One region of the Clostridium sp. CM042 genome, then DNA from elsewhere that is predicted to be linked to it. Evidence: a T-box and tRNA genes for the amino acid it is inferred to sense, from the RefSeq annotation. Region 1 holds a T-box; the other holds one or more tRNA genes.

What was found. A T-box is a leader RNA that pairs with one kind of tRNA and senses whether it is charged. The one in region 1 lies ahead of alaS (alanine--tRNA ligase), so its partner is inferred to be a tRNA-Ala.
Region 2: it has a tRNA-Ala gene. The T-box ahead of alaS (alanine--tRNA ligase) is inferred to sense a tRNA for this amino acid. The anticodon was not compared.

What each region holds. Positions count from the first base shown of each region.
Region 1 covers NZ_CM143646.1:736,990-741,426, forward strand. The annotation lists gene alaS (alanine--tRNA ligase) at 1-2,210, opposite strand, end outside; T-box leader at 2,329-2,522, opposite strand; gene ACWJJ7_RS03505 (AI-2E family transporter) at 2,607-3,635, opposite strand; gene ACWJJ7_RS03510 (PRC-barrel domain-containing protein) at 3,622-4,128, opposite strand.
Region 2 covers NZ_CM143646.1:2,761,609-2,766,045, forward strand. The annotation lists rRNA gene ACWJJ7_RS13170 (23S ribosomal RNA) at 1-1,894, shown strand, start outside; rRNA gene rrf (5S ribosomal RNA) at 1,980-2,096, shown strand; tRNA gene ACWJJ7_RS13180 (tRNA-Asn) at 2,102-2,176, shown strand; rRNA gene rrf (5S ribosomal RNA) at 2,217-2,333, shown strand; tRNA gene ACWJJ7_RS13190 (tRNA-Ile) at 2,340-2,416, shown strand; tRNA gene ACWJJ7_RS13195 (tRNA-Ala) at 2,422-2,497, shown strand; rRNA gene ACWJJ7_RS13200 (16S ribosomal RNA) at 3,442-4,437, shown strand, end outside.

The DNA.
Region 1 (4,437 bases):
TGTAATTTATTTATTATGTCTTTTTCTGAACATTTTAATGTACTGGCAATATCTTTTAATAAATTGCTTTTATCTTCTACATATTTTATAGATTCACTACCTGTTATAGCTTCAACTCTTCTAACCCCTGCTGCTACTCCTGCTTCCGATAAAATTTTAAATAATCCGATTTCGCCTGAGTTTCTAACATGAGTACCGCCACATAATTCCTTACTATACTCTCCTACAGATACTACTCTAACATCACCTTGATACTTTTCATCAAATAATGCTATGGCTCCAGTTTCCTTAGCTTTCTCTATGGTCATAACATTAGTCTCTACCTTATACGCCTTCATAATATTGTCATTTACAATTTGCTGAACTTTAGTAATCTCTTTCTCAGTTAGTGCAGAAAAATGAGTGAAGTCAAACCTTAACCTATCTTCATTTACATAAGAACCTGATTGATGAACGTGATCACCTAAAACTCTTTTTAATGCTTCTTGTAGCATGTGAGTTACAGTATGATTTTTACAAATTTGAGCTCTCCTATCTTCGTCAACCTTAAGAGTTACTATTTCATCTGCCATCAATGTTCCTTCTAACATTTCAACAAAATGTATTATTTTACCAGAAACATTTTTTTGGCAATCGTACACTTTTGCTTTAAAATTGTCATTAAAAATTATTCCCTTATCTCCAATTTGTCCTCCCATTTCAGCATAAAAAGGAGTAACTTCAGTTACAATAATCCCTTTTGAACCCTCCGAAAGGTCTGTAACATGCTCTTCGCCGCTAATTAAAAATTTAGCCTTAGATTTCAATTGTATTTTATCATATCCATCAAATTTTGTTTCCATATTTTTAGGAATCAAGTTCATTGAACTTTCTCCGCTGCCCATATAATTTGACTGTCCTCTAGCAGCTCTTGCTCTTTGCTTTTGACTTTGCATTTCAGTATTAAATCTTTCTAAATCAATTTTTATACCCGCGTCATCAAGTATTTCTTCTGTAAGCTCATATGGAAAACCATAGGTATCGTATAATTTAAAAGCTTTATCTCCACCTAAAATTTTATTATTATTTTTTTGAAGCTCTTCTATGTAAACTTTTAAAATATCCATACCAGAATCTATAGTTTCTAAAAATCTTTCCTCTTCAATTTTTATAACTTTCTTAATATAGGATTCTTTTTCTTTTAATTCTGGGTATGCTTTAGAGGAATTTTCAATAACAGTATCGCAAAGTTCACTTAAAAAAGTATTTTTAATTCCAAGTAGCCTACCATGTCTTGCCGCACGCCTTAGTAGCCTCCTAAGAACATAACCTCTTCCCTCATTAGACGGAAGTACACCATCACTTATCATGAAGGTTGTGCTTCTAACATGGTCTGTTATAACTTTTAAAGATATCGACTCATTACGGCTATCTCCACATTTTACACCTGAAATTCTAGAAACTTCTTCTAAAATATTTTTTATAGTATCTATTTCAAATATACTATCTGTGTCTTGCATTATGCCAGCTATTCTCTCGAGACCCATACCTGTATCTATATTAGGATTCTTTAATTTGTTGTAGTTACCATGCTCATCCTTATTAAATTGAGTGAATACTAAATTCCAAAATTCTATTACTCTATCTTCATTTCCTGCTTTAATAAACTCTTCTTCTGTTTTTATTTGGCCCACTTCTATATTTCTATCGAAGTGTATTTCTGAACTTGGTCCACAAGGTCCTTGACCTATTTCCCAAAAGTTTTCTTCTTTTCCTAATCTAAAAATACGTGAAGGATCAACATCAGTATTTTTACTCCATACATCAAAAGCCTCATCATCCTCTAAATATATAGTTATATATAAATTTTCTTTTGGTATTTTTAAAACCTCTGTTACATATTCCCAAGCCCATGGTATAACCTCTTTTTTGAAATAATCACCAAAAGAAAAATTTCCAAGCATTTCAAAGAAAGTACCATGTCTTGATGTCTTTCCTACATTCTCAATATCACCTGTCCTAATACATTTTTGACAATTAGTTATCCTAGTATTAGGTGGTGTTTTAATTCCTGTAAAATATGGTTTAAGTGGTTGCATACCTGCATTTACAAGTAATAAACTGCTATCATTCTTAGGTACTAGAGGAAAACTTTCTAGTCTAAGATGCTCTTTACCTTCAAAAAAATTTAGAAACGATTCCCTAATTTCATTTAATCCTAATTTTTCCATAATATCTCCTCCGATTATTTATAGATAGTGTTAACACGATCTATTTATACTAATTTTATACATAAAATTTTAAAATTCATAATTTTCTAAAATATAAAAAAACCTTCACTTCCCTAATGCAAGGGACGAAAGTTTTCCGCGTTACCACCCTAATTATATCACTATATAATTAATAAAAATTAATTACGCTGCAATATCTCTCAATAAAATAAGGTTCAAAGACAGCTTCAATATATCTATCAAGAAGTTTTCACCCTCCACTTCCTCTCTAAATGATTAACTATATTTACTAATTCTTATCATTACCTGGTATTAACTTGTATTTATATACTATAGTACATTTTACCTTAATACTTCAACATATGCAAATTATAAGTAAAAATATATTGGTTACGCCTAGAATAGGTAATAGTTTAAGTCCTCATATATAACTTTAATCACTACTCCTAGTGGCACTGCTAGTATCATGCCTAAAATTCCTCCAACCTTCCCTCCTATCACCAACAATAATATTACTGTTAATGGATGCATACTTATACTATCTCCAATTATTTTTGGTGACAATATGCTTCCTTCGATTTGTTGAAGTGCAAATAACCACAATGCTGTATATAAAGCTATTTTTGGAGAGGCAAGCAGAGCTATTAAAATGATAGGTATTACCCCAAATATAGGTCCAAAGTAAGGTATTATATTAAAAATTCCATTTATCAATGAAAGTATCAAAGGAAAATCAACTTTCATAAACATTAATATCAAAAATGTAGCAATGGTTATAATTCCACATAAGATAAATTGACTTATAATATACCTTCCTAACACCTTATCAATATCCTCTATGATTTTCTTTATTATATTTCTGCTCTCTGGCGGAAAAACTATCAATGCCTTATTTATCATATTTTCACTATCGCATAAAAAGTAATATATTATTAAAGGCGAAACCATGTAAGTTAATATATTCTCACCGAGGCCCATGATAGAATCTAATATTTTATCAAATATTAGAAGTATTTGAGCATTTGATTTATGGTATATAGTAGTCATAATACTACTCATGACTTTGCTTCTACTTAATACTTTTATCTTCATATTTGCATTAATTAAATATTTTTGCAAATCATTTATTGCCTTATTTATGTCTAAACTTTCTCTAAATATAGATGGAATTACCACTATAAAGGTTAATAATATTAAACTTAATAAACCGACTATTATTAAAGAAGAAGCTGCTTTTTTATTTACTCCTTTTCTAATTAAAAGCATATATAATGGTTTTAGTATATATGCCACAATGAAGGAAATAAAGACTAAATTTATTAATTGTTTAACAATAGGAATTTTTGTTGCCATAAAGATTACAACTGCAAAAATAATAATGCTGATGATAGTCATAGCTAACTTCTTTTTACTAATTTTTTTCATCGGCTTTTCCCTCCACAAAGAAGTTATGTGGCATACTTTTAAAACAAGATTCATCACAATTGGGAATATAGAGAATATTCTCTTCTCCAAGTATTAGTTCATTTATTAGCATTATTCTTTTTCCTCTAAGTAAATTTGTAACGAATCCGGAAGACACTATAATTCCTTTTATTTCAAATGTATCACATGAAAAAGTGATATCCTCCACCATACCAAATACATTGCTGCATTTATCTATTACATCCATATTGACGAAGTTATGTAAACATAGATATTTATTTTCCTCTACTTTTTTAACTACCATATGCTTGTTAAAATATATGATGTCCTCTTTTAATACACTTAAATTTTTATGAAAAAATTTATAAGGAGATATTAAAAAACCAATTACCTTTCCTCTATTAAAATCTATTAACAAGTCTTTGATAAAGCCAATTTTTTTACCCTCCACACTCACAACATTCATAAATATAAAATCTTTACTTTTAAACATATTATCTCCTAATTGAAAAGAATTTAATTATTATTTATTTATGATTATGTTTTCCAATTAGTCTAAAAATTATTACATAAACTAAATATAAATGTTGATAAAAATCAGATGATTGTTTTTAAGTTATCATCACTATATATTATATTAACTCGGCTAATAACAAAATCCAAATTTGCGTATACGCTACTCCGCTTCTTACTTACCTTTTCGGTATCCAAATACATTTTCATCTAATAATTTCACAAATTCATCCATAAAATAGTCTCATTTCCAAAGTAAATTCTAGTGTTATTGTCATGCGAAAGTTGA
Region 2 (4,437 bases), 1.8 Mb from region 1:
TCAGCTAAGGTCCCAAAGTGTAAGTTAAGTGGAAAAGGATGTGGGATTTCTAAGACAACTAGGATGTTGGCTCAGAAGCAGCCACTCATTTAAAGAGTGCGTAATAGCTCACTAGTCAAGAGATCCTGCGCCGAAGATGTCCGGGGCTAAAACTTACCACCGAAGCTATGGGTGTACACAATTGTGTACGCGGTAGAGGAGCTTTCTGTACTGGCTGAAGTCATACCGTAAGGAGTGGTGGACGGTACAGAAGTGAGAATGTTGGCATGAGTAGCGAGAGTTAAGTGAGAATCTTAACGGTCGAAAACCTAAGGTTTCCTGAGGAAGGCTCGTCCTCTCAGGGTTAGTCGGGACCTAAGCCGAGGCCGAAAGGCGTAGGTGATGGACAATCGGTTGATATTCCGATACCACCAATGGACGTTATTAGAAATGGGATGACGCAGGAGGATAAGATGTGCACACTATTGGATGTGTGTCTAAGCATTTAGGCGGAGCAAGCAGGCAAATCCGTTTGCTCTTAACGCTGAGATGTGATGGGGAAGGGAATTTATTCCCGAAGTATCTGATTCCACGCTGCCAAGAAAAGTCTCTATCGAGGATATTGGTGCCCGTACCGCAAACCGACACAGGTAGGTGAGGAGAGAATCCTAAGACCATCGGAAGAATTGTTGTTAAGGAACTCGGCAAATTGACCCCGTAACTTCGGGAGAAGGGGTGCCTACGTAAGTAGGTCGCAGAGAATAGGCCCAAGCAACTGTTTAGCAAAAACACAGGTCTCTGCTAAAGCGAAAGCTGATGTATAGGGGCTGACGCCTGCCCGGTGCTGGAAGGTTAAGGGGATTACTTAGCGCAAGCGAAGGTATGAACTTAAGCCCCAGTAAACGGCGGCCGTAACTATAACGGTCCTAAGGTAGCGAAATTCCTTGTCGGGTAAGTTCCGACCCGCACGAATGGCGTAATGATTTGGGCACTGTCTCAACAACACATCCGGCGAAATTGTAGTGCAAGTGAAGATGCTTGCTACCCGCGATTGGACGGAAAGACCCCGTAGAGCTTTACTGTAGCTTAGCATTGAATTTCGGTATTGTCTGTACAGGATAGGTGGGAGACTGAGAAACATGGGCGTCAGCCTGTGTGGAGTCATCCTTGGGATACCACCCTGACAGTACTGAGGTTCTAACTGGAGGCCATGAATCTGGTCACAGGACATTGTTAGGTGGGCAGTTTGACTGGGGCGGTCGCCTCCAAAAAAGTAACGGAGGCGCCCAAAGGTTCCCTCAGCGCGGTTGGAAATCGCGCGAAGAGTGCAAAGGCAGAAGGGAGCCTGACTGCGACACTTACAAGTGGAGCAGGGACGAAAGTCGGGCTTAGTGATCCGGTGGTACCTCGTGGGAGGGCCATCGCTCAACGGATAAAAGCTACCTCGGGGATAACAGGCTGATCTCCCCCAAGAGTCCACATCGACGGGGAGGTTTGGCACCTCGATGTCGGCTCGTCGCATCCTGGGGCTGAAGTAGGTCCCAAGGGTTGGGCTGTTCGCCCATTAAAGCGGCACGCGAGCTGGGTTCAGAACGTCGTGAGACAGTTCGGTCCCTATCCGTCGCGGGCGTAGGAAATTTGAAGGGAGCTGTCCTTAGTACGAGAGGACCGGGATGGACAAACCTCTGGTGCACCAGTTGTCACGCCAGTGGCATCGCTGGGTAGCTATGTTTGGAAGGGATAAACGCTGAAAGCATCTAAGCGTGAAGCCCACCCTGAGATGAGATTTCCCATAACGCGTGTTTTTAACACAAGTTAGTAAGACTCCTGGAAGACCACCAGGTTGATAGGTTAGAGGTGTAAGCATGGTAACATGTTCAGCTGACTAATACTAATAAGTCGAGGGCTTGACCTAAATAATTAGAAATAACGCGATACTTCAAGCATAAGCGAGAAGACTAGTTCACTGTGCAATTTTGAGAGAATATTTATTTTCTCAATCTAGTGATTATGGCATGAAGGTAACACCCGTTCCCATACCGAACACGAAGGTTAAGCTTCAATGCGCCGATGGTACTGCAGGGGTGACCTTGTGGAAGAGTAGGTCGTCGCTAGGTAATGTTCCGCGATAGCTCAACGGTGGAGCACTCGGCTGTTAACCGATAGGTTGAAGGTTCAAATCCTTTTCGCGGAGCCATTTTTTTAAAATATAATAACATATGACGGATATTAATAAATCTGGTGATTATGGCATGAAGGTAACACCCGTTCCCATACCGAACACGAAGGTTAAGCTTCAATGCGCCGATGGTACTGCAGGGGTGACCTTGTGGAAGAGTAGGTTGTCGCCAGGTAAATATGGATCTTTAGCTCAGCTGGTTAGAGCTACCGGCTCATAACCGGTCGGTCCGGGGTTCGAGTCCCTGAAGGTCCACCATATGTGGGGATATAGCTCAGCTGGGAGAGCACCTGCCTTGCACGCAGGGGGTCAAGGGTTCGATTCCCTTTATCTCCACCAAAAAACAGTCCAATATGGGCTGTTTTTTTTGTGGAGATAAATAAGTTGTTAGTAAAAAAACTGGGTTAAATCATATCCTGGGTTGCTGAAATATTAACGACTTCAGAAGGAGATTTATACTCCCACTGAAGTTTTATTTTTGTTATAATATTGAACCTCTACTTATAAAAGTGGTGACTTCCCTTATGAGATGTCATTAAAATCACATATAAATTACTTATTTGATAATATAATTATTTAAAGAAGGATTAGAATTGAAGTAAATAAAATATTTAATGAATTTCCTTTAAAAATAAAAGAGGTTACCAGAATTTCGAAATGAAAATGTGACTGTTTGCATAATTAGAATAGAGTAGCATTTTTATTTTTATATGATTAATTATATTTAAGTTAATTATTAATATTTAAAGGAATTATATAATATAAAAATACTTAATAACGTTTATAAATAAATGAATTAAATGCTTAAATATAAACAATTTCTTATATACTTGACCATGTGTGTCAACACATATAAAACAAAGGATTATAACGAAAAGAGGGGGGAATAGAGAATAATGTGGATATATAACAAAAAAAACTAATATACAACTTTATTATTATGATACAATACTCCTTGTCGTCACAAACGAGTGGCACGATAAGCTAACTGTTGATAACTATTTAATATATTTTCAAATGAAAATAATTTTTAAAAAGTTGTTGACAAAACAAGAAATACCTAGTAGAATAGTAGAAGTCGTCACATGATGACAAAGCAAGTTGGTCTTTGAAAATTAAACAGAGAAATAGGTAAAGATAGCGAAATAATATTTCGTTAAACCAGTTAATTACTTTAGTATAAAGTAAAATTTAGTCGTAAGACTAAAAGTATGTAATGAGCTTGCTAACCAGCTTAACAGTTGGCGCAGATTAATCATTTCAACTAAAAAAGTGTAAACTTTTAAATTGAGAGTTTGATCCTGGCTCAGGACGAACGCTGGCGGCGTGCCTAACACATGCAAGTCGAGCGATGATTCGTCTCCTTCGGGAGACGTTGATTAGCGGCGGACGGGTGAGTAACACGTGGGTAACCTGCCTCAAAGAGGGGAATAGCCTCCCGAAAGGGAGATTAATACCGCATAATATGTTTTGGTCGCATGATCGAAACATCAAAGGATTTTTCTTCGGAAAATTCCACTTTGAGATGGACCCGCGGCGCATTAGCTAGTTGGTGAGGTAACGGCTCACCAAGGCGACGATGCGTAGCCGACCTGAGAGGGTGATCGGCCACATTGGAACTGAGACACGGTCCAGACTCCTACGGGAGGCAGCAGTGGGGAATATTGCGCAATGGGGGAAACCCTGACGCAGCAACGCCGCGTGAATGATGAAGGCCTTCGGGTTGTAAAGTTCTGTCTTCTGGGACGATAATGACGGTACCAGAGGAGGAAGCCACGGCTAACTACGTGCCAGCAGCCGCGGTAATACGTAGGTGGCAAGCGTTGTCCGGATTTACTGGGCGTAAAGGATGCGTAGGCGGACATTTAAGTCAGATGTGAAATACCCGAGCTTAACTTGGGTGCTGCATTTGAAACTGGGTGTCTAGAGTGCAGGAGAGGTAAGTGGAATTCCTAGTGTAGCGGTGAAATGCGTAGAGATTAGGAAGAACACCAGTGGCGAAGGCGACTTACTGGACTGTAACTGACGCTGAGGCATGAAAGCGTGGGGAGCAAACAGGATTAGATACCCTGGTAGTCCACGCCGTAAACGATGAATACTAGGTGTCGGGGGTCGAACCTCGGTGCCGCCGTTAACACATTAAGTATTCCGCCTGGGGAGTACGATCGCAAGATTAAAACTCAAAGGAATTGACGGGGGCCCGCACAAGCAGCGGAGCATGTGGTTTAATTCGAAGCAACGCGAAGAACCTTACCTAGACTTGACATCCCCTGCATAAC